DNA from 3 places in the Anoxybacillus ayderensis genome. Region 3 is predicted to be linked to each of the others. Evidence: predicted binding sites of a transcription regulator. Region 3 holds the regulator's gene; each other region holds the start of a gene.

Region 1 (10,368 bases), on a different contig from region 3:
TCTCCGATTGCTGCAATGTTGGCATCGTTATCAACGACGACAGGAAGTCCTGTTTCCATTTCTAATCGATCTTTGAGAGGGAAGTTTTTCCAACCTAAATTTACTGCTTCATAAATGTCTCCTGTCGCCATATTGACTGGCCCCGGTGCACCGATGCCAATACCGACAAGACGTTCTTTTGATTCATCTAATTCGCGCAACTTTTCATCAATCGCTTTTGCAATATGTGTTGTAATATGTTTCCCTTGTTCCGATTTATCTGTAGGAATTTCCCACTTACAAATGATTTCCCCATACATATTGACGAACGCTAATTTTACCGTCGTTCCACCTAAATCTACACCGACTAACCATTGTTCCATTGTTCTTTCATCCCTTTTTCTCTTTTTTCTCGTTCAATTTGCGCTTCATGGCGCAAAATGAGAAGCGCCATTTGGTAATCTTTCACGTCGATGAGCTGCGCTTGAAATAATTCTTTCACTTCTTCTTCCATCAACTCTAAATCAGCAAGGCGATCACCGACGTAAATGATCGTTCCATATTTTTTTAACAACTGTTGCACATCATATACAGATTTCATTTTCTTCACCTATACGTATAAGCGTTTTCAATCCACATATTCTAAATGTATAAGGAAAACAAAAGGTCGTCAAGAACTGAACAATGAGTTTGCGATATTTTTCACATTTTTACCGGTCTGGATCTTTCGGATGTAAGACAGTTGGACGACGATTTTTTAACGGAATTGGTGAGCGAATAAGTACATCGCGCATTCCGCGATACGAAAATGGAATAAACGGCCATAAATACGGAACACCGAACGATTGCATGCGCGCAAGCATCATTAACCATACAGTAATTCCAACGACATAGCCAATGACGCCAAATAGTGCTGTGACAACGAGCAACGCAAGGCGAACGAGCCGATTCGCTAATCCAAGCTCATAACTCGGTGTTGCAAACGTCCCAATGGTAGCCATCGCAAAATATAAAATGACTTCGTTAGAAAACAAGCCAACTTCCACTGCAATTCCACCAATCATTAACGCAGCAACGAGTCCAAGCGCCGTAGCTAAGGCAGATGGAGTGTGAATAGCTGCCATCCGCAACATATCTAGTCCAAATTCGATGAGCAATATTTGTCCAAACAACGGAATGTTTCCTTCACTTGATTTTGCAACGAACGATAAAGCGTGTGGAACGAGTTGTGGCGTTTTCATCCACATATACCAAAGCGGCAATAAAAAAATGGAGAGCCATACCGCAAGAAAACGAACGAAGCGCAAATACGCGCCAACAATCGGCTTATTTCTGTATTCTTCCGCATGTTGTAAATGATGCCAAAACGTTGCTGGTGTAATTAATACACTCGGAGATCCATCAACAAAAATAAGCACGTGCCCTTCATATAAATGAGCAGCAGCCGTATCTGGCCTTTCTGTATATCGAACGACAGGATACGGATTGAAGTGCCTTCCCGAAATAAATTCCTCCACCGTTTTTTCTCCCATCGGCAAACCGTCTGTATCAATTTTCGCTAATGATTGTTTTACTTCTTCAACAATCGTCGAATTTGCAATATCTTCAATATAACAAACACATACATCTGTTTTTGAACGGCGGCCAATTTGCATATATTCCATCCGTAATGAACGGTCGCGTACTCGTCGTCTCGTTAATGCTGTGTTAAATACAATGGTTTCCACGTATCCATCACGTGCCCCCCGAACGACACGTTCCATATCTGGTTCTTGCGGTCCGCGTACTGGATATGTGCGTGCATCAATTAAAATTGCCTTTGCCATCCCATCTACGAACAAAGCTGTCGGTCCTGCAAGCACGCCATCGATGACTCGCTCGAAATTATCTGTTTCATCCAATTCAACATATGGAAGATGCGTTCTTAATAACTTATTTAACGGTTGCTCATCTAACGCCCCAGCCGGTAATTCAGATAACAATTTCATTAAGTAATGGAGAATATCATCTTTGACAAATCCGTCAATCATAAATAATGCCATATCTTTTCCAGCATAATGCACATCTAAATAAATGACGTCAAAACTTTTCCCTACCCCAAGCTTTTCTTTCATATATGAAACGTTTTCTGAAAGACGTGAAGATACTTGATTCACTTCAATCACCTACCTTACATTTACTACCATCCATCTTTGACATATCGCCAGTCATTCATACATATTTCCTTTTATGCACACATACATTTTTTATAAATGTAAGCTTGACCGGAGGAATGAGATGAAACGTCTATTATCACTTTTTATATTGCTGTTTGTGTTTGTCGTTATCATCCAAAAGTTTGAGCGACCAGCTCGTGAGACGATTATGTTTTTTCCGATCGACCCGACTGTTCGCTTTACACAGGCTCAAACGAAATTATCGTTGCACCCAAAAAAGAAAGAAACACGCTACATCATCGATTGGATCGTCACTTCATCGCTCGATCGAACCGCTTACTTACGACAAGATATTTCTTTGTTATTTGCTAATGGGCGGCTTATTGCTATCCAATCGAAATGGAAAGAAAACGGAAAAAAACTTATTCAACAAAAACAGCTCGAACAAAAAGGAAGTCGATTATTTCAAGCTATTTCATACCATCAAGGAGAGTTGCATAACGGCGATGATATTCGAAGTAGTCAAAAAATGAGCGGAGATGTATTGTATGTGATAGACTCATCCTTTGCCCCGCTTCAATCGTTTCGCAAGCCAGCGACAAACGAACAAAAAAAATGGGCAAGCGCGTTAAATAAACAAACACAAGCTATTGTCAACAAAGCTGCTAACCAAATGGCAACCATCTTGTCAAAGGACAATTATTACCATTTGTACTTAACCGAGCTTGTTCAATATAATGAACAGCCATTTATGGATTTAACGACAAATGAAACAGAGACGATGATCGGAAACTTATGGGAAGGACTATACAAAAATTATTTTTTAGGCATAAAAAAACAGAACGGTTCGATGGAATCCCCGATCGGCAGCACCGTTCCGCTTATTTTAATTAAAAAAGATTACAGCCAGCTGTTTGTCGTGACAGAAACAGCAGATGGAGAACTGATCATATTAAAGCAATTGCTCGATTTCAAACAATAATTGTTTATATTGTTCATCGTCTGGATGAATGTGCAATGCACGTTCTACTGCTTGTTTTGCTTTTTCGTAATTTTTTTCTTCTGCATACAATAACGCTAAATAATAAAATGCTTCATGAAAACGGTCGTTTTTTTCAATGGCAGCATATAAATACTGTTTCGCAGCATCGTAATCTTTTTGTTGAATACGAATATACGCACGTAAAAAATCTGCTTTATATGCTTGCGCATCTCGTTCATTGATGATTGTCAACATTTGTTCGGCTTGACCGTATTCCTGTTCATCGATGTACTGCTTTGACAACGCAAGAATGAGTTGCGCTTGATCTGCTGGCGATCGTTGAAAGCCAATATATAAACAAATTGCCGTAACGACCGCTGTGAACAAAGCAGCCAACCATTGTCCAAGACGGGCGCGCTCTTTCGGGAGATGGACAATGCTTGCAGCTAAAAATCCACCGATTAAGCCACCAATATGGCCGGCATTATCAATATTTGGAACAACGAGACCAAACGCTAAATTAACTCCAATGACCGTCAATACATTCATGCCGATTGTTCGAAAAAACAGATGTGGATGCGCTTTCCCGAAATATAGCAAAGCCCCAAAGCATCCGAAAATCGCCCCAGACGCTCCTGCAGATACAGACGGCGAAAATAAAAAGCTAGCGAGCGAACCTGAAAAACCAGCAAAAAGATAAATGGCTAAAAAGCGAAACGAACCGTACAATTTTTCAACAAGCGGGCCTAAATAATATAGTGCAAACGTATTCATAAGCAGATGTACAAAACCGATATGCAAAACGATCGGAGTGAAAAAGCGCCACCACTCCCCTTGTAAAATGAGTGGGTTAAATTTCGCACCGTATTCAATAAGTGTCAACGTATTTGTACTTCCACCGTTCCATTCTAAAACAAAAAACATCACAATTTGCAAGGCGATAAATACGTATGTAAATCTCGCTTTTCCACGTTCAAATATGCGCCGTTCATTTTCATACAATCGCTCAGCAAACGACAACACGTGTTGTTTAAATGCTTGTAATTCGTGTTGTAACATCGGAGAATCATCAGGTACATATACTTTCAATGATTGATGAAACAACATGTTTAGTTCACGTAGTACGGCATACATATTGTTTATATGCATCACAAATGTTTTCATATGTACTCGTTCAGTCGTTAACGGGCGATGAACGTACAGTTCCCAATCGTCAACAGGAGGGTACATCATGACATATATGTTAACAACTTGAAGATGACGGCGAAATTGTCGCCTCCGCCATTCATCAACGGCAGTCATGGCGCGTTGCATATCATTTTTTAACGATACGCCCCAATCGATGTCCGTACGAACGAGACGAACGATTGGGGCTTTTCTTTCACGCGTAGATTGCAACCAAACTTCCCGTTCATCAGGCGATAAATACACGATTTCATAGTTCGCCCGCAAAAATTGAAACGTCATTTGCCAATATACAAAATCAAAGCGAATGCTCAACCTTCCCTCTCCCTTCGCTATCATACCCTTCTTTTACCACACTCTTTTACAAAGCGCAACTATTTGTACTTTTGTAAAAACAATGTTGGTACAAGACGTTGGCGAATAAACGGAATAGACATTCCCCATTGAACTACTCGCTTTTGAACTGCTTCCCGTTTCAAAATTTCATTCAATAGCCGATAGCGAAACCGATAAAGAACAAGCACTACAGCTAAGGTCGCGATCAATGTTTTTCCATTCAATATGATCACCCTCCTCCTCATGTTTACCGTTCCCTTTTCTCACTAAAATTATAAAAAGGCTGCCTCGTTATGAGACAACCTATTGCAACCCAACGCGTTTCATTACATCTTTTAACACCGTTGCAGAATGAGTAAATTTTTCTTTTTCTTCTTCATTCAATTGCAATTCGACGACTTCACGAATCCCGTTACGGTTTACGATCGCTGGTACGCCAATGTACATATCGTTTTGACCATATTGTCCTTCTAAGTAAGCCGAAACAGTAAGCACGCTATTTTCGTTTTGTAAAATTGCTTTTGTTAAACGAACAAGTCCCATGGCAATACCGTAATATGTTGCACCTTTTCGTTCAATAATTTGATACGCTGCATCTCGCACGTTCACAAAAATGTTGTCTAAATCTTCCTGTTTATATTGTGGTTTTTCTTTCATCATATCAGCAATTGGGCGGCAGCCGATAAACGCATGGCTCCAAACCGGCAATTCCGTATCACCATGTTCTCCAATGATATAAGCATGTACGTTACGTGTATCGACATCGAAATATTCCCCTAACAAATAACGGAAACGAGCTGTATCTAAAATCGTTCCTGAACCGATGACGCGCTCTTTCGGTAAGCCAGAGAACTTCCATGTTGCATATGTTAAAATGTCAACTGGATTTGTTGCAACGAGGAAAATCCCATTAAATCCACTCGCCATGACTTGATCAATAATGTTTTTGAAAATTTTCGTGTTTTTCTCCACTAAATCTAATCGTGTTTCTCCCGGTTTTTGATTTGCCCCTGCTGTTAACACAACAATGTCTGCATCTTTGCAGTCTTCATAATTCCCGAACCAAATTTTTGTTGGCGATGGGGCAAACGGCATACCGTGGTTTAAGTCCATCGCATCCCCTTCAGATTTTTCTTTATTAATGTCAATAAGAACGAGTTCTTCTGTCACCCCTTGGTTTAAAAGGGCAAACGCATAACTTGAACCGACAAAACCTGTCCCGACTAAAACAACACGATTTACTTTATTTGACATGTTCCTTCCACCTTTCGTATATGTCATTTTACAATATGTGCATTGTTTATCTGTTTCACACTTACATTGTACACTGTTTCACAAAGTTTATGGGGCATGAATTATTAACATTTTGTTAATTTTTTCTCCTGTATAATATGAAAACGCTTATGCTGTTTTATAATTCGCTTTCACAAATGATTATTCCTTCATTCGTAATCATCTTTTGAACAGGAATATCGTGTTGTTCAATCGGCAACGTAGAAACGATTTGACAATCATATGCAAGTGAAAGGGTGTCATTAGGAAAATCGACTAAATAACGATCATAATATCCTCCACCGTAGCCAAGACGATACCCGCCTCGAACGAAAGCAAGGCCTGGAACGAATAGCAAATCGATTTCATGTTTTTGTACTTCTTTCGTTTCTTCTACAATCGGTTCATATAAATCAAAAAAAGTGCGTTCTATTTGTTGAAAACAATCAATTTTTCGAAACGTCATTTGTTTTGTTGTTACATTGCATTTCGGAATCGCAACTTTCTTCCCTTCTTGCCACGCTCGTTCAATAATACAAATCGTGTCTACTTCGATTTGTCTTGAAATCGTTATACCGATCATGTGTGCCTTTTGCCAACCATGTTGTTGAAATAATATGTCGTGAATGACGTTCTCTTTTTTCTTCCGCTCTTCTTTTGTCATATGTAAGAGACGTTGTTTCATTTGTTGTCGTAATTGTTTCTTCTCCATTATCCTTCCCCCTATTTCATAAAAAAATAAGCAGCAGGAAAAAAATCCTACTGCTTACTTCGTTTCACGATGAACTGTTGCTTTTTTGTCTCGTGGGCAATATTTTTTCAATTCAAGGCGCTCTGCGTTATTGCGCTTATTTTTTGTTGAAATATAGTTGCGTTCGCCGCATTCTGTGCATGCTAACGTAATATTTACACGCATCGTTCTTTCCCTCCAAACAAAAGTATTATAATCACACCTTTCCATCATATCATTTTTCTTAAACAATTTCCATATGAATTTTATACGTTTTGATATTGCCGAATTTTCTTTATATAGTATTTTGTATATTCTTTTGCTTTTTGAGCATTTGTCGCTTGGGAATAAATCGTTAACGTCGGTTCATCTACCTTTGGTAAAATGAGTGTCCATGCCCCATCTTCATGATACACTTTTATGCCATCTGTAAAATCAACATGTTTGTCATAACATTCTTCTAACAATTTGCGCATGACAGCTGCTCGTTCATGCCATGGGCAATAAACATCGCGACATGATAAATGAATCGTTGGGATGGACGAAACAACGGCTCGAAGCGAACAACGTTCAATAGCTAACAAATGGAACAGTTGTACACACGCATACAGTCCATCAAAATAAAAATGAAACGGCTCATGGTGATGGGCAAACAAAAAATCTCGTCTTGCATCTTTGACATACACAATGTCCCCATATAAACGTTCCGCTAATGTATGCAACATCGATGGGGCCCAAGAGGGAACAGCGACTTTTTTCGTTTCACTAAATAAAAGCGATACTAATACGTGCAATGAAATGACTTCCTCATTCGTCAATGCCGTTCCTTGTCCGTCAAAAATTCGAAAACGTTCGCCTGAACGATCAAATACGATCCCAAAATGAGCGTGCTCACGTTTAATTTGCTTGCGAATATGCTCGTCGTCTTGATGATCTGTCCAAACGACTTGAATGGCAAACGACTGAAGTGTATGTTCAATGATTTCCCGCAGTAAAGGCGAGCTACAAACGACTACTTTCCATTGTTCCGATGACGAAAAAGGAATCCATTGTCGTAAGGCACGAACGTACAATTCGTCTTTTTCTTTTTGTTTCATCGCTTCACCGATTTGTGTCAATGACACATAACAAGCATGTTCATGCTTCATTTGTTGCTCAATAGCTCGTTCCATCGCTCGATCGATCGGGTAGCCATATCCGTCATAGATGTCAACAATCGCTTCATCATGTTCATTCATCGTAATAAATACACCGCCATGATACTGTTTATGAGGAACAATATAACGAAAAGCTGGCAAATATCCACCTTTATATATGTTTGTATGCATGCCATACATGTGTAAACATTCGGCAAATAGCATACCCATTGCTCTCGAAAATGGATGGCCGTCAAAGCCGATTAATATGCGACTATCCTTTTCATATAGGCTACTGTACGCGGAAGCAAGCCTCGTTATAAATAGCGGATGGGCATCAATATATGCCCGCATTTTTATTCCTTGTTCACTGAACAACGTTTTCGTATGTTGTTCCCCCCATACAATCGAATGTTTCACTTTCGTTTTTTCGGCAATTGTTTTATTCGGCCAAATTTTCACTCCATGTTGCACTTTCACTTTATTTTCTAATTTACATTTTGCTCCGATGACCGCATAATCAAATATTTCATTTTTTTTGCCGATGTATACATCATTAGCAACGATCGCCCCGCGTAATTCACTATGTTGATCAACATATACGTCAGGCCAAACAATCGATCGTTTTAACGATGCATGTTTACTGATCACTGAACGTGGGCCGATGACCGTGTAAGGTCCAACCGTTGCGTAGTCATCAATACGTACATCATCTCCGATCATAATCGGTCCTTCTAATTTAACCCCTTGCGCAATCTTAACCCCTTTACCAACCCATATAGCAGGGGCAATTTCTTTATAGTGAGAAGGAACGAAACGTTCATTCAGTAAATCGATATGTGTTTGATGATATTGCTCAATGACGCCAATATCGGACCAATATCCATCTGCTTGCCATCCGTATATCGGATATTCGTGTTGAACGAGATATGGAAAAAGATGTTGACTAAAATCGTAAGGTGGATGTTGTGGCATATAATCAAAAATAGTTGGGTGACAAATGTAAATGCCTGTATTCACTAAATCGGTACATACTTCATTCCATTTTGGTTTTTCTACAAAATGAATAATTTTCCCGTGTCGATCTGTTACAATTCCACCATATGAAAGAGGAGTCGCTTCGTGGTGCATAAGAACGGTAACTAATGATTGTTTGGAGAAATGAAAATCGATCGCTTGCTGTAAATCGATCGTCGTCAACGTATCTGCGCTGATGACGACAAACGTATCGTCTAAAAACGACTGCGCATGTTTTACACTTCCTGCCGTCCCAAGCGGCGTCGCCTCTTCAAAATAATGAAGATGCACACCAAACCGCTGTCCATCCCCGAAATATTCAATAATTTCGTCACTTAAATATTCAACAGTTACAGCAATATGTGTAATACCATATTGTTTTAACCACTCAATACTATACTCCATCACAGGTTTATTCATAATCGGTACGACCGGCTTCGGGACATGGCAAGTTAACGGACGTAACCGCGTTCCTCTTCCCCCTGCCATAATAACCGCTTTCACAACATATCCCCCCCAAGTGAAAGCACACTTTTTTCTATCATATCATGACAGCTACTTGCGGACAATAGATGAAAATTGTCGATTTAACACGAAAATGATGCATGATCGCTGCATTCCTATGTATAATAAAGTGGGGTGAAAAACATGATCGAATATACATTTGTTGGACTCGTTTCTTTTGCTATCATACTATTGCTCATTTCTTTCTTCCAAAAAGATCCCGTCAAAGAAGTAGAAGAACAAGTAGAACAGCTAACATTATCGACGATGCAACAATTATACGAAGTAAAAAAGCGAGTGAAAGCACTTGAAGAAGAGTTGCTTGTCGGAATCGAGCCATTTTCGAATGAAGAGCAAATTGCTCACTTATATAAACAAGGGTGGACAAAAGAGCAAATTGCTCGTAAGCTTAACATGCCGATAGATGAAGTGAATATAATGATCGCGAGGAATGAACGATGAAACGGACAACGCGTGCCTTTGCGGGTGGGATATTGTTTGCTACAACGATAATCGCTACAATTTACTATACAAATCATAACGAATCAAAAAATAATACCGTAAGCGAAAAACAATATGAACAGCTCGTTGCTGAACGAAACGAACTAGCGAATGCACTAGAAAAATTAAAAAAAGAAACGAAAAAAACGACACCACCTCAAAAAGAAACGTACATTTATACGTTAACAATCGCTAAGGGAGAAGCAAGTCGTGACATTGCAGAGCGTCTACAACAAGCGCATATTATTGATGACGCCCAGTCGTTTTTAACATATTTAGATGCACATCAATTAACGCGCGCGGTACGCCCCGGAACATACGTCATAACAAGCGACATGTCATATGAACAAATTGCACGAAAAATAACAAAATAAGGATGTCCAACGTTGGACATCCTTTTTGCTTTAATCGTTTAAGTCGTAATGTTTTCCCTTCACTAAGTAAAAGACGTTTTCAGCAATGTTTGTCGCATGGTCTGCAATGCGCTCAATGTAACGTGCTGTAAACGAGAGCTGAGTAATTTGCGACATCGCATCTGGATGTGCTTTTGTGCGCTCAAGTAACTCCCGA
Region 2 (10,368 bases), on a different contig from region 3:
TTAGAGACGCTCGGACGTGTACGTACGATTGCTTTTGATAAAACAGGGACAATTACAAAAGGGAAGCCGCATGTCACGGATGTCATTGCATATATTGACGAAAATGAACTGCTTCGTATTGCTGCATCGTTAGAAAGTGCGTCTTCCCATCCACTCGCACAAGCGATTGTCCAAAAAGCAAAGCAGCATGATATTTCATATAAACAGCCAGAACAAATGGAGACGAGAACAGGAAGTGGAATAGAAGGGAAAATAGATGGGAAGCGTTATCGTATTGGAAATGAACGAATGTTTGATCAACAAGATTTGTCCGAACAAATTCAAAAAGATGCGGAAAAGTTAAAAAGTGAAGGTAAGACGATCGTTTTTCTAGCGGATGAACAACATGTACTCGGCTTATTCGGTATTGCTGATGAAGTGCGTGAAGAGAGCAAAGAAGTGATGAAGCAGCTACATCGTATCGGTATTCGTCGCACAGTGATGTTAACGGGAGACCACGAGAAAACCGCGCAACAAGTAGCAAAGCAAGTAGGAGTGACAGACGTATTCGCCCAGCTTGTTCCTGAACAAAAAGTGGAAAAAATAAAACAGTTAATGAAAGACGATATCGTAGCGATGGTAGGAGATGGAATGAACGATGCGCCAGCACTTGCTCATGCGCATGTCGGAATTGCTATGGGGAAAGGAACAGATAGCGCAATCGAAACAGCGGATGTTGTTTTGATGCAAGATCATCTAGGGAAATTGCCAGAAGCGATCGCTATCGCTCGACGAGTGAATCGCACGATTCGTTTAAATATTGCAGTAGCACTCGGATTAAAAGCGATGGCGCTACTATTAACCATTCCAGGTTGGCTAACGTTATGGATCGCGATTTTATCCGATATGGGTGCAACGATTTTTGTTAGTGTACTAAGCTTATTGATTTTATGGGAGAAGCGTACAAGGTAAGATTGTGCGCTTTTCTAAAAAAAGGATATTATTCAGAAATATTAGAAACGTTGTTGATTTTTTCACCGTTTTTAGTGAAAATGAAGATAGAACTTTAACAACAAAGAGGATGAATAAGATGATGCAAGCAATCGCTGTCATTGCCCCAAATGGAAAAATTTTAGGAGCAGATGAACATTTTTTTCAACATTTTTATCATCGTGAGGTTGATCGCGGGCTGTTAGAAAAGTTTATACAAGAAGCTGAAAATGGGCGCACGGTTTCGTATGCCGTCGTAAAACAAAAAAATGGACAAAACGATGTATATGTACAAGCAACAGCTTTATATAACAAAGAAGGAAACTTACAGGCGGTTGTTGCGACATATCAATATGAACCGTTTATCGATATGCGTCTTACTTCTTCGATCGCTTCACTTGCATCTGAATTTACATTTATTTTATCAGCGGAAGGCGAGATTACGTACGTTTCGCCGACGGCTCAATATGTGTTGAAATGCACAGAAGAAGTGTGTAGCCATGAATTATTTTCTTTTGTTCATCATGAAGATATACCGCTTTTGATGGAAAAGTTACATACGATTTATGCGACAAAAGAAAAAGAGACGACAATTGACTGTCGTTGGCGGACGGATGAAGGGCATTTTATATGGATTCATATGCATGCCCACCCGTTGTTAAATGAAAAAAATGAAATTGAACACGTCATTGTTGTTGCAAAAGATATTACAAAGTGGAAATGTTGCGAGGAAGCACTTACGAAATTAAAACATTTCGATTCGTTAACCGACATTCCGAATCGCTTTTATTTTGAATCGTATGTACAACATATGATTCAACAAAAGCGACCGTTTGCATTATGTTATATTGATTTTGACAAAATTAAATGGATTAACGATCGCTTTTCGTATCAGGCTGGAGACTTCTTTTTGCAAGAAGCTGTTCGTCGCATTCAGCAACATTTGCAACAAGAAGACTTTTTTGCTCGCATCGGTGGCGATGAGTTTGCAATCGTGCTACACGATGTGAATAAAGAAACGATTGTTACGCGGCTGGAACATTTGCTTCAATCGTTTGTAGAACCATTCCGATATAAAGAGCATGTCATTCAATCTAGCCTTTCTGTTGGGGTGACGTTTTTTCCACAAGACGGTATGGATTTAGACACGCTGTTAAAACAAGCGGATCAAGCGCTCTGTTACGCAAAAGAGAGAGGGAAAGGTTATCATTTTTACCATCCTCAACAAAATCGAAAAACAATGATTGAACAAGAGCTACCGATTGCGTTGCTAAACAATCAATTTTATTTATGTTACCAACCGAAAGTGTCGCTAGATAATGAAGCGATTATGGGAGTTGAGGCGCTCATGCGCTGGACGCACCCAACGCTTGGAGCGATTTCACCACTAGAGTTTATTCCGATCGCAGAGAAAAATGGATTTATTTTTGAAATTACAACATGGGTGTTAAAAGAAGCGTGTCGACAAGTAAAACAATGGCAAACCCATTTTCCGACGCTAAAGCTCGCGGTGAACTTATCACCATTTTTACTGAATCGAAAAGAATTTGTGATGCATGTAAAAAATATTTTGCAAGATACACAGTTTCCACCAAACTATTTAATTTTAGAAATCACAGAAAGTGGACTAATGGAAAATATCGAGACGGGGAGACATATTTTAATAGAGTTAAAACAGATTGGAATTCAAGTAGCAATTGACGATTTCGGTACCGGTTTTTCATCGCTTGCTTACATTCGCAACTTACCCGTTTCATTATTAAAAATCGACCGCTCATTCATTCGTGACATCACGGATAATTCAAAAGATGCTACGATCGTTGATACGATTATTCATTTAGCGAAAAGTTTAGATTTACAAGTACTTGCTGAAGGGGTAGAACGCGACGATCAAGTATCTTTGTTGCAAAAAATGGATTGTGATTTTGCTCAAGGGTTTTATTTTAGTCAATCGTTAGAAGCGGAGAAGTTACTACAATGGCTTGAACAGCATAATCAATCGAAAGAGGCGCTTCATTAGTGCCTCTTTTCACGTTTTGTTCACATGTATTTTCTTTTTTCTTCACAAATTTACATTAGTGTAGATGTATAAATGATAAGAACGAGGAATGAATAGACATGCGTAGCTTATTTTTTTTGCTTATACCGATCGTTACACTTTTGTTTGCAGAAACTGCATATGGACAAACAATGGAAGTACATAAACAGTTGCAACAGGCCATTGATGAAGCGCATGCCGGTGATGTATTAGTCGTCAAACGGGGAGTATACGAAGGTCCGATTATTATTCATAAGCCGATTCATTTGATTGCTGAGCCCGGAGCGGTAGTTGATGGGGATGGAAGTGAATATGTCGTAACTATTCGTGCACCCCATGTTTACATAGAAGGGCTCACGATTCGTAGAAGTGCATACGGAAAAGGAGCAGGTGTACAAATTAAAGAAAGTTCACATGTGACGTTGAAAAACGTACGTATTGAAGATGTGCATTATGGTGTTTACGTAGAAAAAGGAAAAAATATTCATCTCGTAAAAAATGTTATGCGTGGTCGAGATGTTCACTTTGCTCAACGTGGCAACGGCATTCACTTATTGAAGACAAAACATGTCGTTATACGTCAAAATGATATTTCGCGTGTGCAAGATGGCGTGTATTTGGATGGAGCTGAACATACGACGATCGAGAAAAATAAAGTAACAAATGCGCGCTATGCGATTCATTTTATGTATGCAGAGGATGGAATAGCAAAAGAGAACGTGCTGATGGAAAATATTAATGGAATCATGATGATGATGTCAAAACGATTTACGATCGAACAAAATACGATTGCCAAACAATTAGACTACCGTGGATACGGAGCGCTCATTTATGATAGTGAACATGTTGTGATGCATAACAATACGTTGCTTTATAATAGCACAGCGTTATCATTACAAAACGGACGTCATTGTACTATAAAAGCAAATGAATTCATTGGAAATTATCGTGCTCTGCATAGTTTATATGAAAATGACAATACGATTGTTGTTGAAAATAAATTTTTAGGAAATATGGAAGACGCATTGATTCAAGGTGCGCCCATTGCATTTGATGATGGAGAAAAAGGGAACTATTGGGATACTTACCGGTTTTACGACTTGAACGATGATGGAATTGGGGATGCCTCGCATCGTATTCGTTCGATGTATAGTCGACTGTTACGACAATGGCCAAGCGTACAATTTTATTTTCAAAGTCCTGCGCTAGCGCTTCTTGATACAACGGAGTCATTTTTTACACAAGCACAGGCGCAAGGAGAAGACCGTTTTCCGCTTATGGAAGTCGATTACAATAAAAACGAAACAAACGAACGATCATGGAGACTATTGTTGTTTGGAAGCATCTTATTAGTAAGCAGTTTGTTTATGTTTGTATATGGAAGGAGAATGAAATATGAAAAAAATTGCTAGTCTTTTATTTGCATGCTTCCTTGTTGCATGTAGTGGAGAGAAAACGTATGAACCGGAAGACATTAATCCGGATATCGATGTATGCGTTGTTTGCAATATGAGTATCGTAGCGGAGCAGTATGCAACGGAAGCGATTTTGAAAGATGGAACGGTGCATAAATTTGACGATATTGGCTGCATGGTGGAATGGATGAATATGCAAAACAACGATGACATAGCTAAGTTATATGTTCGCGATGTAACAAACGGTGAATGGGTTGAGCTCGAGAAAGCGGTTTATGCTTATCATCCAGATTATTGGACGCCGATGAACTACGGGGTCGTTTCATTTGCGAATGAGCAACATGCGAAAGCGTACATGGAACAAGAAGGGGAAGGACAGTTATGGACGTATGAGCAACTAAAACAACATCGGTGGGGATTTGAACGATGAATACGGCGATGAAGTACCAATGGATGATGATGATTCGTAGCAAATGGCTCATGAGCTTTGCAATTTTATTTGCGATTTTATCATCAACCGTAATTGCGAGTAGCGGACACGAAACAGCGGGGGTATTTACACGTTCGACGGCAGCTTTATTAAATTTATCTCTTTTACTTGTTCCTCTTGTTGCCCTATTAGCAGGTAGTTTATTTATCGCAGGGGAAAAAGAAGACGGTCGGTTATCGCTTATATTAACATACCCGATCTCCCCTCGTTCGTTAACGTTCGGATTATATGCCGGTAGTTGTATATCATTATGGACAGTGATTGCTTTCGGATATGGAAGTGCAAGTGTTGTCCTTTTTACAACAGGAGGAACGTGGTCGACATTTTTTTTCCTTTCGTTTGCATTAACGATCGTATTAACGAGCATTTTTTTAGCGATCGCTTTATTCATTGGACTTGTTGCTTCTAATCGTCTACAAGCGCTCGGTGTCAGCTTGTTTATTTGGGCGTTTTTCGTTTTATTTTATGAATTTCTCACATTAGCATTATTGTCGCTTGTGCCAAAACAGTTTACCATCTTACTATTCGGGTTATCTGTTATTTGTAATCCAGTTGAGCTTGTGCGTGTTTGGACGATAACGGCGATGAAAAGTAGCGCTCTATTTGGACCGCAACTATACGAATGGTCAAAATGGGCAGAAAGCACAAATGGACAACTGTCATTTGTAGCCATCGCATGCGTATGGATGATTGTGCCATTATTTTTAGCAAACGTATGGATGAAACGAGGGAAACGTCATGCTTGAGGTGAAACAGCTAACGAAAATATACAATGAACAAAACAAAGTAGAAAACATTTCATTTTCTGTTCAGCCAGGACAATGTTTGGCATTATGCGGTGGTAACGGTGCTGGGAAAAGCACAATTATTAAAATGTTAATTGGACAGCTCACTCCAACAAAAGGAGACATATGTGTAAACGGAAAACAAGTAAAAAAATATGAGAAAAAATGGTTTTCCTTTATGCCCGATCATTTGCAATTTCCTCCGCTTTTAACGGGTTACGAAGTGTTATCTTTGTTCGGACGATGGCAAGGAGCAACAGCTGAGCGTGTCGAACAATGTTTACAGCTTGTTGGGTTGACGAACGATCAACATAAGCAAGTAAAGACATATTCAAAAGGAATGCAACAACGTCTTGCCTTTGCGCAAGCGCTTTTAGCAGACGCGCCATTGCTTATTTTAGACGAGCCAACAAACGGTTTAGATCCGTATTGGGTATGGGAATTTAAACGACTCATTCAGATTGAAAAAGAAAGGGGAAAAGCCATTCTTTTTTCGACACATATGTTGTCGATCGTGGAAGAAATTGCGGATGCTGTTGCGTTTATTCATCAAGGACAAATGCTCGTATATGATTCGGTTTCTACACTTTGCCAAGATGGGCAATCGTTAGAGTCTATATTTTTTGCACAACTTTCACAACATATGGCATACTGAAAAAGTAAGCGAACATAGCTTACTTTTTTCGTTTGGAGGGGGAATGTAACATGTTAAAATTATACGTCATTCGTCATGCAGAAACAGAGTGGAATGCACAACAACGCATGCAAGGATGGAAAGATTCATCTTTAACTGAAACAGGAAGAAAACATGCGACACTTTTACAGGAACGCTTACGTACTGTCCCGTTTACGGCTCTGTATTGTAGCCCGAGCGATCGAACAAAAGAAACGGCTCAAATTGTTTTAGGACAACGTGACGTACCAATGTATTTCGATGAACGCTTACGTGAAATTCATTTAGGTCATTGGGAAGGAAAAACGATTGCCGAAATTGCTCAAACAGATGAACGAAATCATTATTATTTTTATCATGAACCACATGCATATAATCCGATCGTTGGAGAAACGTTTCTTGATGTGCAACGGCGAGCTGTCGCTGCCATTCAGCATATTGTCGATACTCATTCAGAAGGTCATATTCTTGTCGTGACACATGGCGTCGTTATTCGTACGCTCCTTGTATATTGGAAACAGCAACCGCTCGCACAGTTATGGGAAAATAGCCGCGTATATGGTACGAGTGTGACTATCGTTTCGTTTGATGGAAAACAGTGGACTTTGGAATGTGAGTCAAATATTTCGCACCTTGAAGGTGAGATGATACGAGGATGAAAAAATGGTTTGTTCTTTTTGTATTCATTTTCCTTATTCACGGTTGTGTACAGCAAAATAAAGGAACGACGTTTGTTACGACAGTACAATATGTTGTTGATGGGGATACAGTCAAAATAAAAAAAGATGGAGAGATTGTAACTGTTCGTCTATTAAACATTGACACGCCAGAAACGTATCGCGAAAAACAGGCGTATGGTGAAGAAGCAAAGCAATTTGCTAAAGATGTCCTTCTTCACAAAAAAGTGACGGTCGAATTAAGTGCGAAAGAACAACCGTATGATCGCTACGGTCGATTGCTTGCGTACATATGGTTGGAGGATGGAACTTTGTATCAAGAAAAAATTGTACAAGAAGGGCTGGCACGTGTTGCTTATGTGTTTGAGCCGGATACAAAATATGCAAAAAAATTGTATAAAGCGCAAGAGGAAGCAAAAAAAGCGAAAAAGCGCATTTGGAGTGTGGATGGATACGTAACAGAAGAAGGATTTAATATGAGCGTATGGTTAGATCAAGCTTCGTAAATGAGAAAAGGGCTGGATGAAACAGCCCTTTTAATGTGCTAACATAGCTTGCATATCTTCTTCTACATCGCCGATAAGTTTGAGGCCGAACATATCTTGTAGGACGCTTAACACACCTTCCGAAATGAAGTGTGGTGCTTTCGGTCCAATTCGAATGTCTTGAATGCCTAAACTAAACAATCCGAGTAAGATGGCAACCGCTTTTTGTTCAAACCATGAAAGGACGATGCTAACAGGCAGTTCATTCACTTCACAGCCAAACGCTTCTGCAAGCGCCATCGCAATTTTTACTGTTGAAATCGAGTTATTGCATTGTCCTAAGTCAATATATCGCGGAATGTTTGTACCAGGAACAACACCATAATCCACATCGTTAAAGCGAAATTTTCCACAAGATGTCGTTAAAATGACGGTGTTTTCTGGTAAAGATGTTGCTAATGAGCGATAATATTCGCCACCTTTTCCAGGAGCGTCACATCCTGCAATGACGAAAAAGCGTTGAATTTTTCCTTCCTTTACAGCTTGAATAATTTCAGGCGCAATTTGAATGACTGTTTCGTGATGGAAACCGGTCACTAATGTTTCTTCTGATTCGATATTTGCTTCTGGAAGTTGTAATGCTTTTTCAATTAACGGTGTGAAATCGTCATTTTCAATTTTTTGTACATGTTCTAGTCCTGCTACATCGTATGAAAACATGCGCTCAGCGTACGAACCTTTAATTGGCATGACACAGTTTGTTGTCGCTAAAATGGCGCCAGGAAACTTTTCAAATAAGCGACGTTGATCATACCATGCTTTCCCGACATTTCCTTTTAGATGTTTGTATTTTTTTAATTGTGGGTAGCCGTGTGCTGGAAGCATTTCTGAGTGTGTATAAATATTAATTCCTTTTCCTTCCGTTTGCTTTAATAGCTGTTCGAGAGCAAATAAATTATGTCCTGTTACGAGAATACATTTTCCTTCAATTTTATTTTGTGTGACTCGGACAGGCTGAGGAATGCCAAGCCGTTCTGTATGTGCCCGATCAAGTAGTTCCATGACTCGAATGGCAGCTCTACCGACTTTCATCGCCATATCTAAATGCTCTTGTACGTTAAAGTTAGAATTTGTTAACGTCATATATAACACTTCGTGTGTTGTTGTGTCGACGAATGGATCTGTATATCCGAGTTGATGAGCATGCGTGCGATATGCTGCAATTCCTTTTAACGCAAACACAATGGTATCTTGTAAGCTAGCAATCGTTTCATCTTTCCCGCAAACGCCGACAACTGTACATCCCCCTGTTGGTGTTTGTTCACATTGATGACAAAACATCATAACCCCTCCTCTTCTTATTAACACTTTAACAATAGGGGAAAATATGTGTGACGTAAGTGATACATATCACACTTTTATACAAAAATGTGAACGAAAATTGACAATGTTCTATATTGAATAATGAGAAAAAATGTATTAAAATGAAAGAAAATTAAATGAATCACACTACTAGGGGTGCCGGATGGCGATGGCTGAGAGGAAAACGCGCAATCAGTTTTCCAACCCTTTGAACCTGATCTGGTTTGTACCAGCGGAGGGAAGTAGGCTATGTTTTGTCAATGTAAACTAGTCGATTCTTTCCGACTAGTTTTTATTTTTTATAGGGGGGAATGAACGATGAATGTTGGACAATGGTTAACGCGCGTGAGAAAGGAGTCACCACTTGTACATAATATGACGAATGTGGTGGTGACCAATTTTGTTGCTAACGGTTTACTTGCGATAGGCGCATCTCCTGTCATGGCGTATGCTAAAGAAGAAGTAGCTGATATGGTGCGCTTAGCACGTGCGCTTGTATTGAATATCGGCACATTAAATGAAACAGACGTAGAAGCGATGTTGATTGCTGGAAAAGCGGCAAATGAAGCAAACGTCCCTGTTGTTTTTGATCCCGTTGGGGCGGGAGCGACAGCGTATCGCACAGAAACAGCCAGACGTATATTGAATGAAGTAAACATTTCTATTTTGCGTGGAAATGCATCAGAAATCGCAAGCGTTGCTGGAGAACAAGTACGTACAAAAGGGGTAGATGCAGGGGACGTTCAAGGTGATCTCGTGCACGTGGCTAAAAAAGTAGCACGTATGTTTCACTGTGTAGTCGTTGTAACTGGGAAAAATGATATAGTGACAGATGGAGAACACGTAACGATCGTTTCAAACGGCGATGCGATGTTGACAAAAGTAACGGGGACAGGTTGCTTATTAAGTGCAGTATTAGGCGCATTTGCTAGTGTAGGAGAAAACATCGTAGAATCATCTGTCGCTGCGCTCGCTTATTACGGTGTAGCAGCTGAAAAAGCAGCCAAACAAGCGCAAGCACCTGGTTCTTTTCAGCTTGCATTTCTGAATGCTTTATACGAAACGAGCGCAGAAGAAGTAGATGAATACGCACACATTCGAGGGGAATAAAATGATGAAACAAAAACTATCTTTATACTTTGTAATGGGGAGTGTCGATTGTACGAAAGATCCACTCGCCGTGCTTGATGAAGCGATCGAAGGTGGCATTACGATGTTTCAGTTTCGGGAAAAAGGAAAGGGGGCACTAGCAGGAGTTGAAAAATATCGTTTAGCTGAGAAATTGTTTGAGCGATGTCTTGCTCACAACATTCCTTTTATTGTAAATGATGATGTTGATTTAGCGCTTGCCTTACAGGCAGATGGGGTTCATGTCGGACAAGAAGACGAGGCAGCTGAACGTGTGCGTGATCGAATAGGGGATCGCTATTTAGGGGTATCTGTGCACAACTTGAATGAAGTGAAACAAGCGCTT
Region 3 (10,368 bases):
TTTTACACATACATTCTATCAAGCACATCCGACAAAGTCAAGATAAAAAACGAACATTTTTTATATAAAAAAACTTTTTGTTCGTTTTTTACTCCCATTCGATCGTTGCTGGTGGTTTGCTTGTAATATCATACACAACGCGGTTGACGTGAGGCACTTCATTAACAATACGCGTTGAAATGACTTCAAGCACATCCCAAGGAATACGTGCCCAGTCTGCTGTCATGCCATCAATTGATGTCACTGCACGAATACCGACCGTATAATCGTACGTACGTGCATCTCCCATCACTCCAACACTACGAATGTCAGGAAGGACGGTGAAGTATTGCCAAATATCACGATCAAGACCTGCTTTTTTAATTTCCTCACGCAAAATGGCATCCGATTCACGAACAATATTTAACTTTTCTTCTGTCACTTCACCTAACACGCGAATACCAAGTCCTGGTCCCGGGAACGGCTGACGCCATACAATTTCATCTGGAATACCTAATTCTGTGCCAAGGGCACGCACTTCATCTTTAAACAGCGTATTTAGCGGCTCAATTAATTTAAATTTCATATCTTCAGGTAAGCCGCCGACATTATGATGTGATTTAATTGTTTGAGCTGTTGCGGTTCCGCTCTCAATAATATCCGTGTAAAGTGTACCTTGTACTAAAAACTCAATGCCATCCAATTTTGCTGCTTCATCGTCAAACACGTAAATAAACTCATTTCCGATAATTTTTCGTTTTTGCTCCGGATCACTTACACCTTTTAATTTATTTAAAAACCGCTCTTTTGCGTCTACTTTAATGACGTTCATATGGAAGCCTTCACGGAACGTTTTCATGACGCTTTCTGCTTCTCCTTTACGAAGTAAGCCATGATCCACAAAAATACACGTCAACTGATCACCAATAGCACGATGGACGAGAACAGCTGCGACCGATGAATCAACACCGCCACTTAAAGCGCAAAGTACTTTTTTATTGCCGACAAGCTCACGGATTTTACGAACTTCGTGATCGATAAAACTTCCCATTGTCCAGTCGCCTTTGCACTCACAAACATGAAACACAAATCGTTTTAATAGCTCATTTCCATATACGGAATGGCGCACTTCCGGATGAAACTGAACAGCGTAAAACTTCCTCGTTTCGTCACTCATCGCGGCAATTGGACAAGATGGGCTTGTTGCATCAACATTGAACCCTTCCGGTGTTTTTGTCACTAAATCCCCATGACTCATCCAAACAATTTGCTCTGTCGGTAAGTCGCTAAACAGTCGAGAGACGCGTTGCACCGCAATCGTTGCTTTTCCATATTCTCGGTGTGTCGCTTTTTCCACTTTTCCACCTAAATGATGCGTCATTAACTGCATTCCATAACAAATACCTAAAATCGGAATGCCTAACTCAAAAATGGCCGGATCGCACGTAAATGCTTGTTCGTCATATACACTATTCGGACCACCCGAAAAGACAATTCCTTTTACGTTCATTTGTTGAATTTGCTCAGCTGTAATCGTATGTGGATGCAGTTCACTGTACACCCCAAACTCACGAATACGGCGTGTAATTAACTGATTGTACTGACTCCCGAAATCTAAAACAACGATCATTTCCTGCTGACTCAAACGAAATCACCCCATCTACATATAATAAAAAAGCTAGCATTCATACCCCCGCATAAAAAAACGAAGGCAGAATTCTAGCAATATAGAACACTGCCTTCGTAGTCGGGTCATTTACGGTGTCCCGGTAGAGACTCTCGAACCATATTATCGAGGATATACGAAGGTGCGCATCTTAAATTTTAGTCCATTCTACCAACTCTATTCCTCATCGGTCAAGATGCCATCTTTTTTATTAAATTTTCTAACAATTAACAACGATATGTAGCTTGCATATGATATATGAGCAAAAATTGTAGGAGAATGCACATGAATCAACCGAAAGCACTAATCGGTTCATTTATTCAAGCGATAGGTACGGTCACTTCGGCCGTCGGAAGCATCCCTTCTTTAAGCGATAAAAAACAGTTTGCTCTTGATTTATCGGGAAACGTGCTGCAAGCAACAGGAAACGCCCTAGAGGCAGATGCTGAAACATCCGATACATTAGGTGTATATGGAAACGAAATTCAAGCTATCGGGAACATTACCGTTATCGCTGGGCTATTAAACAACGACGGAGATCGGCTAGAGATTACAGGAAACTGGTTGCAATCTTTAGGAGGACTCATTTCATTTGCAGATGATTGGGAAGATAAGCAATCATCTGTATTAAACCCAATCGGAAATTTGCTTCAAGCGATCGGCAACGCCTTGCAGGCCATCGGCGGTATATATGAAGAAAGAGGAAATAAAACCGAAGGACAGTCGCTCGGCATCATTGGATCATGGGTTCAAGCTATTGGATCTATTCTTTGTTTTTTAAATCAACTAAAAAAGACTACCCCGCTAGAAGAGGGGTAGTCTTTCTATGATTACATCATGCCGCCCATGTCAGGCATGCCAGGTGTGCCTTTATTTTCTTCTGGCTTATCTGCAACGACCGCTTCTGTTGTTAAGAACATAGCGGCAACAGATGCTGCGTTTTGAAGCGCAGAACGAGTAACTTTCGTTGGGTCAACAATACCCGCTTCGATCATGTCAACCCACTCGCCAGTTGCTGCGTTGAAGCCAACACCAGGTTTTTCTGTTTTTAAGCGCTCTACGATGACAGAGCCTTCTAAACCAGCGTTTTGTGCGATTTGACGAACTGGCTCTTCGATCGCACGAAGAACGATTTTCACACCAGTTGCTTCGTCACCTTCCGCTTCAATTGCTGCAACTTTGCTGTATACGTTCATTAACGCTGTACCACCGCCGGCAACGATACCTTCTTCAACTGCCGCACGTGTTGCGTTTAATGCGTCTTCGATGCGAAGTTTACGCTCTTTCAATTCAGTTTCAGTTGCAGCACCGACTTTAATAACGGCAACGCCACCAGCTAATTTTGCTAAGCGCTCTTGTAATTTTTCACGGTCAAATTCAGAAGTTGTTTCTTCTAATTGAGCGCGGATTTGGTTGATGCGTGCTTGAATGTCTTCTGCACGACCAGCGCCACCAACAATTGTTGTATGTTCTTTCGTTACAACAACTTTCGCTGCACGACCAAGTGAAGCAATTGTTGTTGATTTCAATTCACGACCTAATTCTTCTGTAATGACTTCACCGCCTGTTAAGATAGCGATATCTTGAAGCATCGCTTTACGACGGTCACCGAAGCCAGGCGCTTTTACTGCAACAGCTGTGAATGTGCCGCGAAGTTTGTTCACAACTAATGTCGCAAGCGCTTCGCCTTCCACATCTTCAGCAATGATTAATAATGGTTTGCCTTGTTGAACAACTTGCTCTAATACAGGAAGAAGTTCTTGAATGCTTGAAACTTTTTTATCTGTAATTAAGATGTATGGATTTTCTAATACAGCTTCCATTTTGTCAGAGTCTGTGATCATGTATGGAGATACATAACCACGGTCAAATTGCATACCTTCCACAACATCTAATTCTGTTGTGAAGCCTTTAGACTCTTCTAATGTAATAACGCCGTCTTTGCCAACGCGTTCCATTGCTTCTGCGATTAATTGACCAACTTCTTCGTCAGCCGCAGAAATCGCTGCAACTTGAGCAATTGAATCTTTTCCTTCAATTGGTTTAGAGATCGCTTTTAATTCTTCTACCGCAACAGCAACAGCTTTTTCAATACCTTTGCGAATACCCATTGGGTTCGCACCAGCTGTTACGTTTTTCAATCCTTCACGAATCATCGCTTGCGCTAATACAGTTGCTGTTGTTGTACCGTCACCAGCAACGTCATTTGTTTTGCTTGCTACTTCTGCAACAAGCTTCGCACCCATATTTTCAAACGGATCTTCTAATTCAATTTCTTTCGCGATTGTTACACCGTCATTTGTAATTAATGGAGAACCAAATTTTTTCTCTAATACAACGTTACGACCTTTTGGACCTAATGTTACTTTTACTGCATCAGCTAATTTATCTACACCGCGTAACATCGCACGACGAGCTTCTTCGCTGAATTTAATTTCTTTTGCCATACATCTTACCCCCTTGATGATAATTTTTTGTTAAGTATTTTTGTATGCTTTATATGTTATCAGGCGAACGATTAACCAATCACAGCTAAAATGTCGCTTTCACGTAAAATTAAGTACTCTTTTCCATCATATTTCACTTCTGTACCCGCATATTTTGAGAAGATGATGCGGTCACCAACGCTTACTTCTGGAGCTACGCGCTCACCATTGTCAAGAACGCGACCTGAACCAACCGCAACAACTTTTCCTTCTTGTGGTTTTTCCTTCGCTGTGTCTGGTAAAACAATTCCGCTCGCTGTTTTTTCTTCAGTTTGAATTAATTCAATGACAATACGATCACCTAGTGGCTTCAACACGGCAAACGACCTCCTTAATTAGATTTTCGTTCCGTTATTAGCACTCATCATCATTGAGTGCTAACACACTTATTATATTAATGAACTTTTTTCAATTTTGCAAGTAGGAAGTTAAAAATTTTTCACTAAATCTTTCCCTTTTTCATTATGTCTTTCCTTTCGAAATTCATACAAAAAATATGGTAAAATGAAAAAGTACTCATTTTGTCAAAAGGGGTTGAACACGTGAAAAAGCAATATTGGTATGTCATTATTACATACATCGCCATGCAGTTATCTAGTTTAATTGGCGTTCCTTTGCTTGCACATAGCGGGTTTGTTGACACATCAAATAAAGAAATCGCCCTATCCATTGCCTCAGGTTATTGGGCTGTCATTAGCTTCTCGATCGCTTTTCTTTTCGTTCTTTATTTCATGAGAGAAGATATGAAATACTCATACGATCGCCATCAAGCATCTATTGGAACGTCAATTTTTTGGGGAATTGGAGGGTTCTTTCTTGCCCTTTTCGCTCAAGGCATCGCAGCAAATATTGAGATGCACGTATTTGGCGTCGAGATGGGGTCCGAAAATACGAGACGCATCGTTGAGATGGTGAAGCTAACACCAGCGCTTATGCTCGTCACTTCGATCGTCGGACCGATTTTAGAAGAAATCATTTTTCGAAAAATTATTTTTGGAACGCTGTATCAAAAATATAACTTTCTTTTATCGGCGACTGTCAGTTCCCTTTTATTTGCTGTCGTTCATTTAGAGTTTGAACATTTGCTTCTTTATGCAACGATGGGATTCGTATTTGCTTTCTTATATGTGAAAACAAAGCGTATTCTCGTACCTATTGCAGCACATGTACTGATGAACACATTTGTCGTTGTCATTCAAACGTTATTTGCTGAGGAAATTGAAAAAATAATGAGGGAAGCAGAACAAATGCAATTCGTGATTTGGAGGCTGTTTTCATGAAGTCTGAACCGTTGTTTTACTTTTTAATGGGCATTTTATTCACTTATTTTGCTGTCGATAGCGCTGACGATGGCATTTGGGACGTCACAACGATGCTATTTATCCTTATTGCTACATTAGATTTTGGCACAGCTATTCGTTCTTTATTGAAAAAAACCTCCCGCTCATGAACGGGAGGTTCACTCATTTCCATAATGTTTTAAAAAGTAAACAAGTGACTGCAATTCGACCGCTAAATCAATATGATGAACGCGAATGTGTTCAGGCACATGCAGGCGAGCAGGCGTAAAGTTTAAAATTCCTTTAATGCCTTTTTGGACAAGTCGATCAGTAATCGGTTGGGCAACTTGGGCTGGAACGGTTAAAATCGCTACCGTAATCCCACCTAGTTTTTCTTCCAATTCATCTAAATGATAAACGGGAACGCCACCTACTTCCGTTCCGACTTTATCTGGATCTACATCGAACGCCATCACGATTTTCGTATTATTGTTTTTGCTAAAATTGTAGTTCAAAAATGCCGTTCCTAAATTACCAACCCCAAACAACGCTACTTCTGTCGTTTCATCTTGATCTAACGTTTTTCTGAAAAACGACAGCAAATAATTCACATTATAACCGTATCCTTTTTTTCCAAGCGCACCAAAGTATGAAAAATCACGGCGAATCGTTGCTGAATCGACTTTTACGGCTTCACTTAACTCCGCTGAAGATACACGCTGCTTTCCTGATGCATGCAAGTTTTTCAAAAAACGATAATACAACGGTAGTCGCTTTGCGGTCGCCTGCGGAATTTTTGGTTGTTCATTATTCACGAGTCAATCCCCCACATTTCCTTTCACAAATAGTTAGCGCTTTCATTTTTCTCTCCTATACGTCTGAAAAGTTCTCCCCACTTTTAAACTATACACTATTTTTCTCATTCTGTCTTTCCTTTGTACCCTTTATTATTATTTTTGTCAAATTTGTTATTCGCACACTAGTGTTGCCGAACATCAAGAAAGTACGTTACACTATCAAAAGAAGATTGAGGTGAAAAATGATGATCATTTTACAAGTAAATCAACTATCCAAATCATATGGGGCGGAACAAGTTTTATCAGACATTAAGCTTGAAATACAAGAAAAAGACCGTATTGCGTTAGTGGGAAGAAATGGGGCAGGAAAATCGACATTATTAAAAATCATTGCCGGCCAATTGTCGTATGACACAGGAGAAGTGATCAAACCGAAGCACGTAACAATTGGTTACTTAGACCAATATACTGGTTTGCACGCCCATCGCTCCATTTGGGAAGAAATGCTCGATGTGTTTGCCCCGCTTCAACAAATGGAAAAACAATTGCGTGACCTAGAGCAACAAATGAGCTTGCACGGTGCCGACTATGAGCGCTTACTTGAACATTACGACCGTTTACAAACGGAATTTAAAGAAAAAGGTGGCTATCAATATGAAGCCGATATTCGTTCTGTGCTTCATGGTCTCCGCTTTTCTCAGTATGACTACACAACAAAAATATCTACGTTAAGCGGTGGACAGCGAACACGATTAGCGCTCGGCAAACTGCTTCTTGCTAAACCAGATTTGTTGATTTTAGACGAACCAACAAACCATTTGGATATGGAAACATTACAATGGCTTGAACAATATTTAAAAAATTATGATGGAGCCATTCTTATCGTCTCACACGACCGCTATTTTCTTGATCAAATCGTGACACAAGTGTATGAATTATCACGCACGAAAATAAAAAAATACGTTGGAAACTATACGAGTTATTTACAACAACGGGCGGAACAATTTGAACAACAACTGAAACTGTATGAAAAACAACAAGAAGAAATTTCGAAATTAAAAGATTTTATTCAACGAAATATTGCCCGTGCATCGACGGCAAAGCGAGCGCAAAGCAGAAGAAAACAATTAGAAAAAATGAATATCATTGAAAAGCCGCTCGGCGATGAAAAATCGGCATCGTTTCGCTTCGAAATTGAACGACCAAGCGGAAACGACGTGTTAACAGCTACCGATTTAGCCATTGGTTATGATCACATCATCGCAACAAACCTATCATTCCGTGTCACTCGCGGTGATAGCATCGCACTCATTGGACCAAATGGAATTGGAAAATCGACTCTTTTAAAAACGATTATCAAACAACTCCCTGCAAAACATGGGGAGCTCCGCTACGGAACAAATGTACAAATTGGCTATTATGATCAAGAACAAGCTCAATTAACATCGAACAAACGTGTCATCGATGAACTATGGGATGAAGATCGATTAAAGACAGAAAAAGAAATTCGCACGATTCTCGGAAACTTTTTATTTTCTGGCGACGATGTATTGAAACCTGTGCAAACATTAAGTGGCGGTGAAAAAGCTCGGCTCGCTCTCGCCAAACTGATGATGAAAAAAGCCAACGTCTTAGTGTTAGACGAACCGACAAACCATTTAGATTTAGACAGCAAAGAAGTGCTAGAACAAGCGCTTATTGAATACCCAGGAACAATTATCTTCGTTTCTCACGACCGTTATTTTATTAACAAAATCGCAACAAAAATATACGAGTTATCCACAGAAGGTCTCATTGAATATTTAGGGGACTATGATTATTACGTGGCGAAAAAAGCAGAGCTACTCGAACTTGGACAAATCGGTCAAGAGACGACAACGGGCGAATCATCGTCCCTAAAACGTTCGTATGAAGAAGAAAAAGAACGAAAAAAATTAGAGAGACAACGAAAACGAAAAATAGAGCAGCTAGAGACAGAGATGGAGAAACTCGAGCAACAAATTGCAACGTATGAACAACAATTATATGATCCTTCCTGTTATAACGACTACGAGAAAGCCAGAGATACACAAGCAAAAATCGCAGAACTAAAACAAAAATTTGATGAGTTATTCGAACAATGGGAACTTTTACAACAATAATGATGAGCTAGCTCCATTTGTGGACTAGCTCATCTTTTTACACAAACATATCCACAGAAAAAACACCTAAATATAAGTTATTCACGTACTTTTCCACATTATCCACAAAACCATCAAAAAATTTGTCTATTTCTTTGTGGTTAACTCGTTATGATAAAATAACATATAGTACACGTTTTCCACATTATCCACATGTATGTGGATAACATAATCCACAAAATGTGACTAAGTTTTTCTTCATGCCAAGTTGTTCCGCACGTATATAGTTATAAAAAAGGAGTGCCCCTTCACTTTCGGGACACCCTCCTGTTATAACAGTAAACTTGGGTTCGCATTTAACGCCATAGTAGCGCGCTTTCCTTGTTGAAATAATACTGTTCCAGCTGCCGCAATCATCGCCGCGTTATCTGTACAAAGGGACAATGGCGGAATGATAAGTTCCACCTCTGGTAATTGCTCAACTTGTTTTTGCAATTGTGTGCGCAATCCTTCATTTGCTGCGACCCCACCAGCTAGCAATATTTGCTTCACGTCGTAATGCGCAGCCGCTTGTATCGTTTTTCCTACTAATACTTCGACAACACTTGTCTGAAAACTTGCTGCCATATCTTCAGGCAAAATGGTTTCCCCACGCTGTTTTGCATTGTGCAACGTATTAATGACGGCTGATTTTAATCCACTAAAACTAAAGTCATACGAACCTTCTTCCAACCATGCACGAGGCAAATCAATAGTCGGTTTTCCTTGTTTCGCCAAACGATCAATGTGAGGCCCTCCCGGATAAGGTAGCTGTAACGCGCGTGCAACTTTGTCATACGCTTCCCCAGCCGCATCGTCTCGCGTCTCACCAATGACTTCAAACACTCCATGCTCTTTCATATAAATGAGCTCCGTATGCCCTCCTGACACAACAAGAGCTAATAGCGGAAATTTCATTTCTTGTACAAGTTGATTCGCATAAATATGTCCTGCAATATGATGCACGCCAACAAGAGGAATGCGATGCGCAAAAGCTAATGCTTTCGCAGCGTTCACGCCAATCAATAGCGCGCCAACTAATCCCGGACCTTCTGTTACCGCAATCGCATCAATTTCGCTAACATCCATATTTGCCTGCTTCATCGTTTCTTCTAACACAAGCGTGATTTGCTCAACATGGTGACGCGATGCAATTTCAGGAACGACCCCACCAAATCGTTGATGACTTTCCATTTGTGAGGAAACAACGTTAGCTACAATTTCACATCCATTTTTCACAATGGCAGCTGCTGTTTCATCACAGCTTGTCTCAATTCCAAGCACAAATATATCTTTTTCACTCATAATTTCACCCACATTACTAATGCATCTTCTTGGTTATCTGAATAATATCGCTTACGAATACCGCCATTTAAAAAGCCAAGCTTTCGATACAATGATTGTGCAACGGTATTCGACACCCGCACTTCCAATGTCATCGTTTGAGCCCCTTCTTCTCTCGCTAACGCCATCGCCTGTTTCATTAGTGCTTCTCCGAGTTTTTTACCACGAAATTCTGGCAACACCGCAATGTTTGTAATATGCGCTTCATCCATCACTAACCACATGCCACAATAACCAATAATTTGTCCATCATGCTCCATCACAATGTAACGAGCATATCGATTATTTGTCAACTCTTGATAAAAGGAAGAACGACTCCATGGGAGCGTAAATGAAAGCTGTTCGATTTCCACAATGCGATCGAGATCTTGAAGCGTCATAAACCGAAAAGAAACATCCACTTATCATTCCGTCCTTTCTTGCTGACGAGCAAGCCAATTCGCTTCCGCCTCTGCTAAACGAATATAGTTTGGCACAAATGTATGAATGTCTTCCGGCTCGCGATTTATTCCTAACCACGCGAGCTCACTTGGACGTGGATTGTGAAGTGTCGCTGGAGCTACTTGAACACGATCTAGCGTTTCAACAAATGTTGCTTCATGTAGCGAACTATCGTTTCCAACTAATAAAATCGGTTCATTATATGCTTTTAATTCA

Evidence for each region. The regulator Rex, encoded in region 3, represses fermentation and respiration genes when NADH is low (regulators of the CRP and FNR family bind a similar motif). The targets are predictions, from matches to a motif close to TTGTGAAATATTTCACAA.
Region 1: a site for Rex is predicted at 5,959-5,976, ahead of HNR63_RS10060 (L-lactate dehydrogenase). Genes of this name have one in related genera too.
Region 2: a site for Rex is predicted at 8,931-8,948, ahead of hcp (hydroxylamine reductase). Genes of this name have one in related genera too.

The regions. Positions count from the first base shown of each region.
Region 1 covers NZ_JACDUV010000006.1:131,296-141,663, reverse strand. Annotated here, with positions in the region: gene HNR63_RS10090 (ROK family glucokinase) at 1-362, opposite strand, end outside; gene HNR63_RS10085 (YqgQ family protein) at 347-580, opposite strand; gene HNR63_RS10080 (spore germination protein) at 690-2,093, opposite strand; gene HNR63_RS10075 (hypothetical protein) at 2,257-3,117, shown strand; gene HNR63_RS10070 (rhomboid family protein) at 3,088-4,617, opposite strand; gene HNR63_RS10065 (hypothetical protein) at 4,677-4,862, opposite strand; gene HNR63_RS10060 (L-lactate dehydrogenase) at 4,942-5,892, opposite strand; gene HNR63_RS10055 (5-formyltetrahydrofolate cyclo-ligase) at 6,050-6,622, opposite strand; gene rpmG (50S ribosomal protein L33) at 6,677-6,826, opposite strand; gene HNR63_RS10045 (sugar phosphate nucleotidyltransferase) at 6,907-9,297, opposite strand; gene HNR63_RS10040 (hypothetical protein) at 9,442-9,759, shown strand; gene HNR63_RS10035 (endolytic transglycosylase MltG) at 9,756-10,172, shown strand; gene phoU (phosphate signaling complex protein PhoU) at 10,203-10,368, opposite strand, start outside.
Region 2 covers NZ_JACDUV010000003.1:305,759-316,126, reverse strand. Annotated here, with positions in the region: gene HNR63_RS06275 (heavy metal translocating P-type ATPase) at 1-951, shown strand, start outside; gene HNR63_RS06270 (putative bifunctional diguanylate cyclase/phosphodiesterase) at 1,061-2,989, shown strand; gene HNR63_RS06265 (right-handed parallel beta-helix repeat-containing protein) at 3,088-4,419, shown strand; gene HNR63_RS06260 (nitrous oxide reductase accessory protein NosL) at 4,403-4,852, shown strand; gene HNR63_RS06255 (ABC transporter permease) at 4,849-5,658, shown strand; gene HNR63_RS06250 (ABC transporter ATP-binding protein) at 5,651-6,352, shown strand; gene HNR63_RS06245 (histidine phosphatase family protein) at 6,403-7,029, shown strand; gene HNR63_RS06240 (thermonuclease family protein) at 7,026-7,553, shown strand; gene hcp (hydroxylamine reductase) at 7,584-8,873, opposite strand; TPP riboswitch at 9,037-9,152, shown strand; gene thiM (hydroxyethylthiazole kinase) at 9,213-10,004, shown strand; gene thiE (thiamine phosphate synthase) at 10,006-10,368, shown strand, end outside.
Region 3 covers NZ_JACDUV010000013.1:1,800-12,167, forward strand. Annotated here, with positions in the region: purine riboswitch at 1-5, opposite strand, end outside; gene guaA (glutamine-hydrolyzing GMP synthase) at 89-1,609, opposite strand; purine riboswitch at 1,704-1,805, opposite strand; gene HNR63_RS13480 (DUF6944 family repetitive protein) at 1,931-2,464, shown strand; gene groL (chaperonin GroEL) at 2,476-4,092, opposite strand; gene groES (co-chaperone GroES) at 4,164-4,448, opposite strand; gene HNR63_RS13495 (CPBP family intramembrane glutamic endopeptidase) at 4,674-5,411, shown strand; gene HNR63_RS13500 (YdiK family protein) at 5,408-5,581, shown strand; gene HNR63_RS13505 (redox-sensing transcriptional repressor Rex) at 5,591-6,226, opposite strand; gene HNR63_RS13510 (ABC-F family ATP-binding cassette domain-containing protein) at 6,454-8,349, shown strand; gene tsaD (tRNA (adenosine(37)-N6)-threonylcarbamoyltransferase complex transferase subunit TsaD) at 8,659-9,672, opposite strand; gene rimI (ribosomal protein S18-alanine N-acetyltransferase) at 9,669-10,112, opposite strand; gene tsaB (tRNA (adenosine(37)-N6)-threonylcarbamoyltransferase complex dimerization subunit type 1 TsaB) at 10,116-10,368, opposite strand, start outside.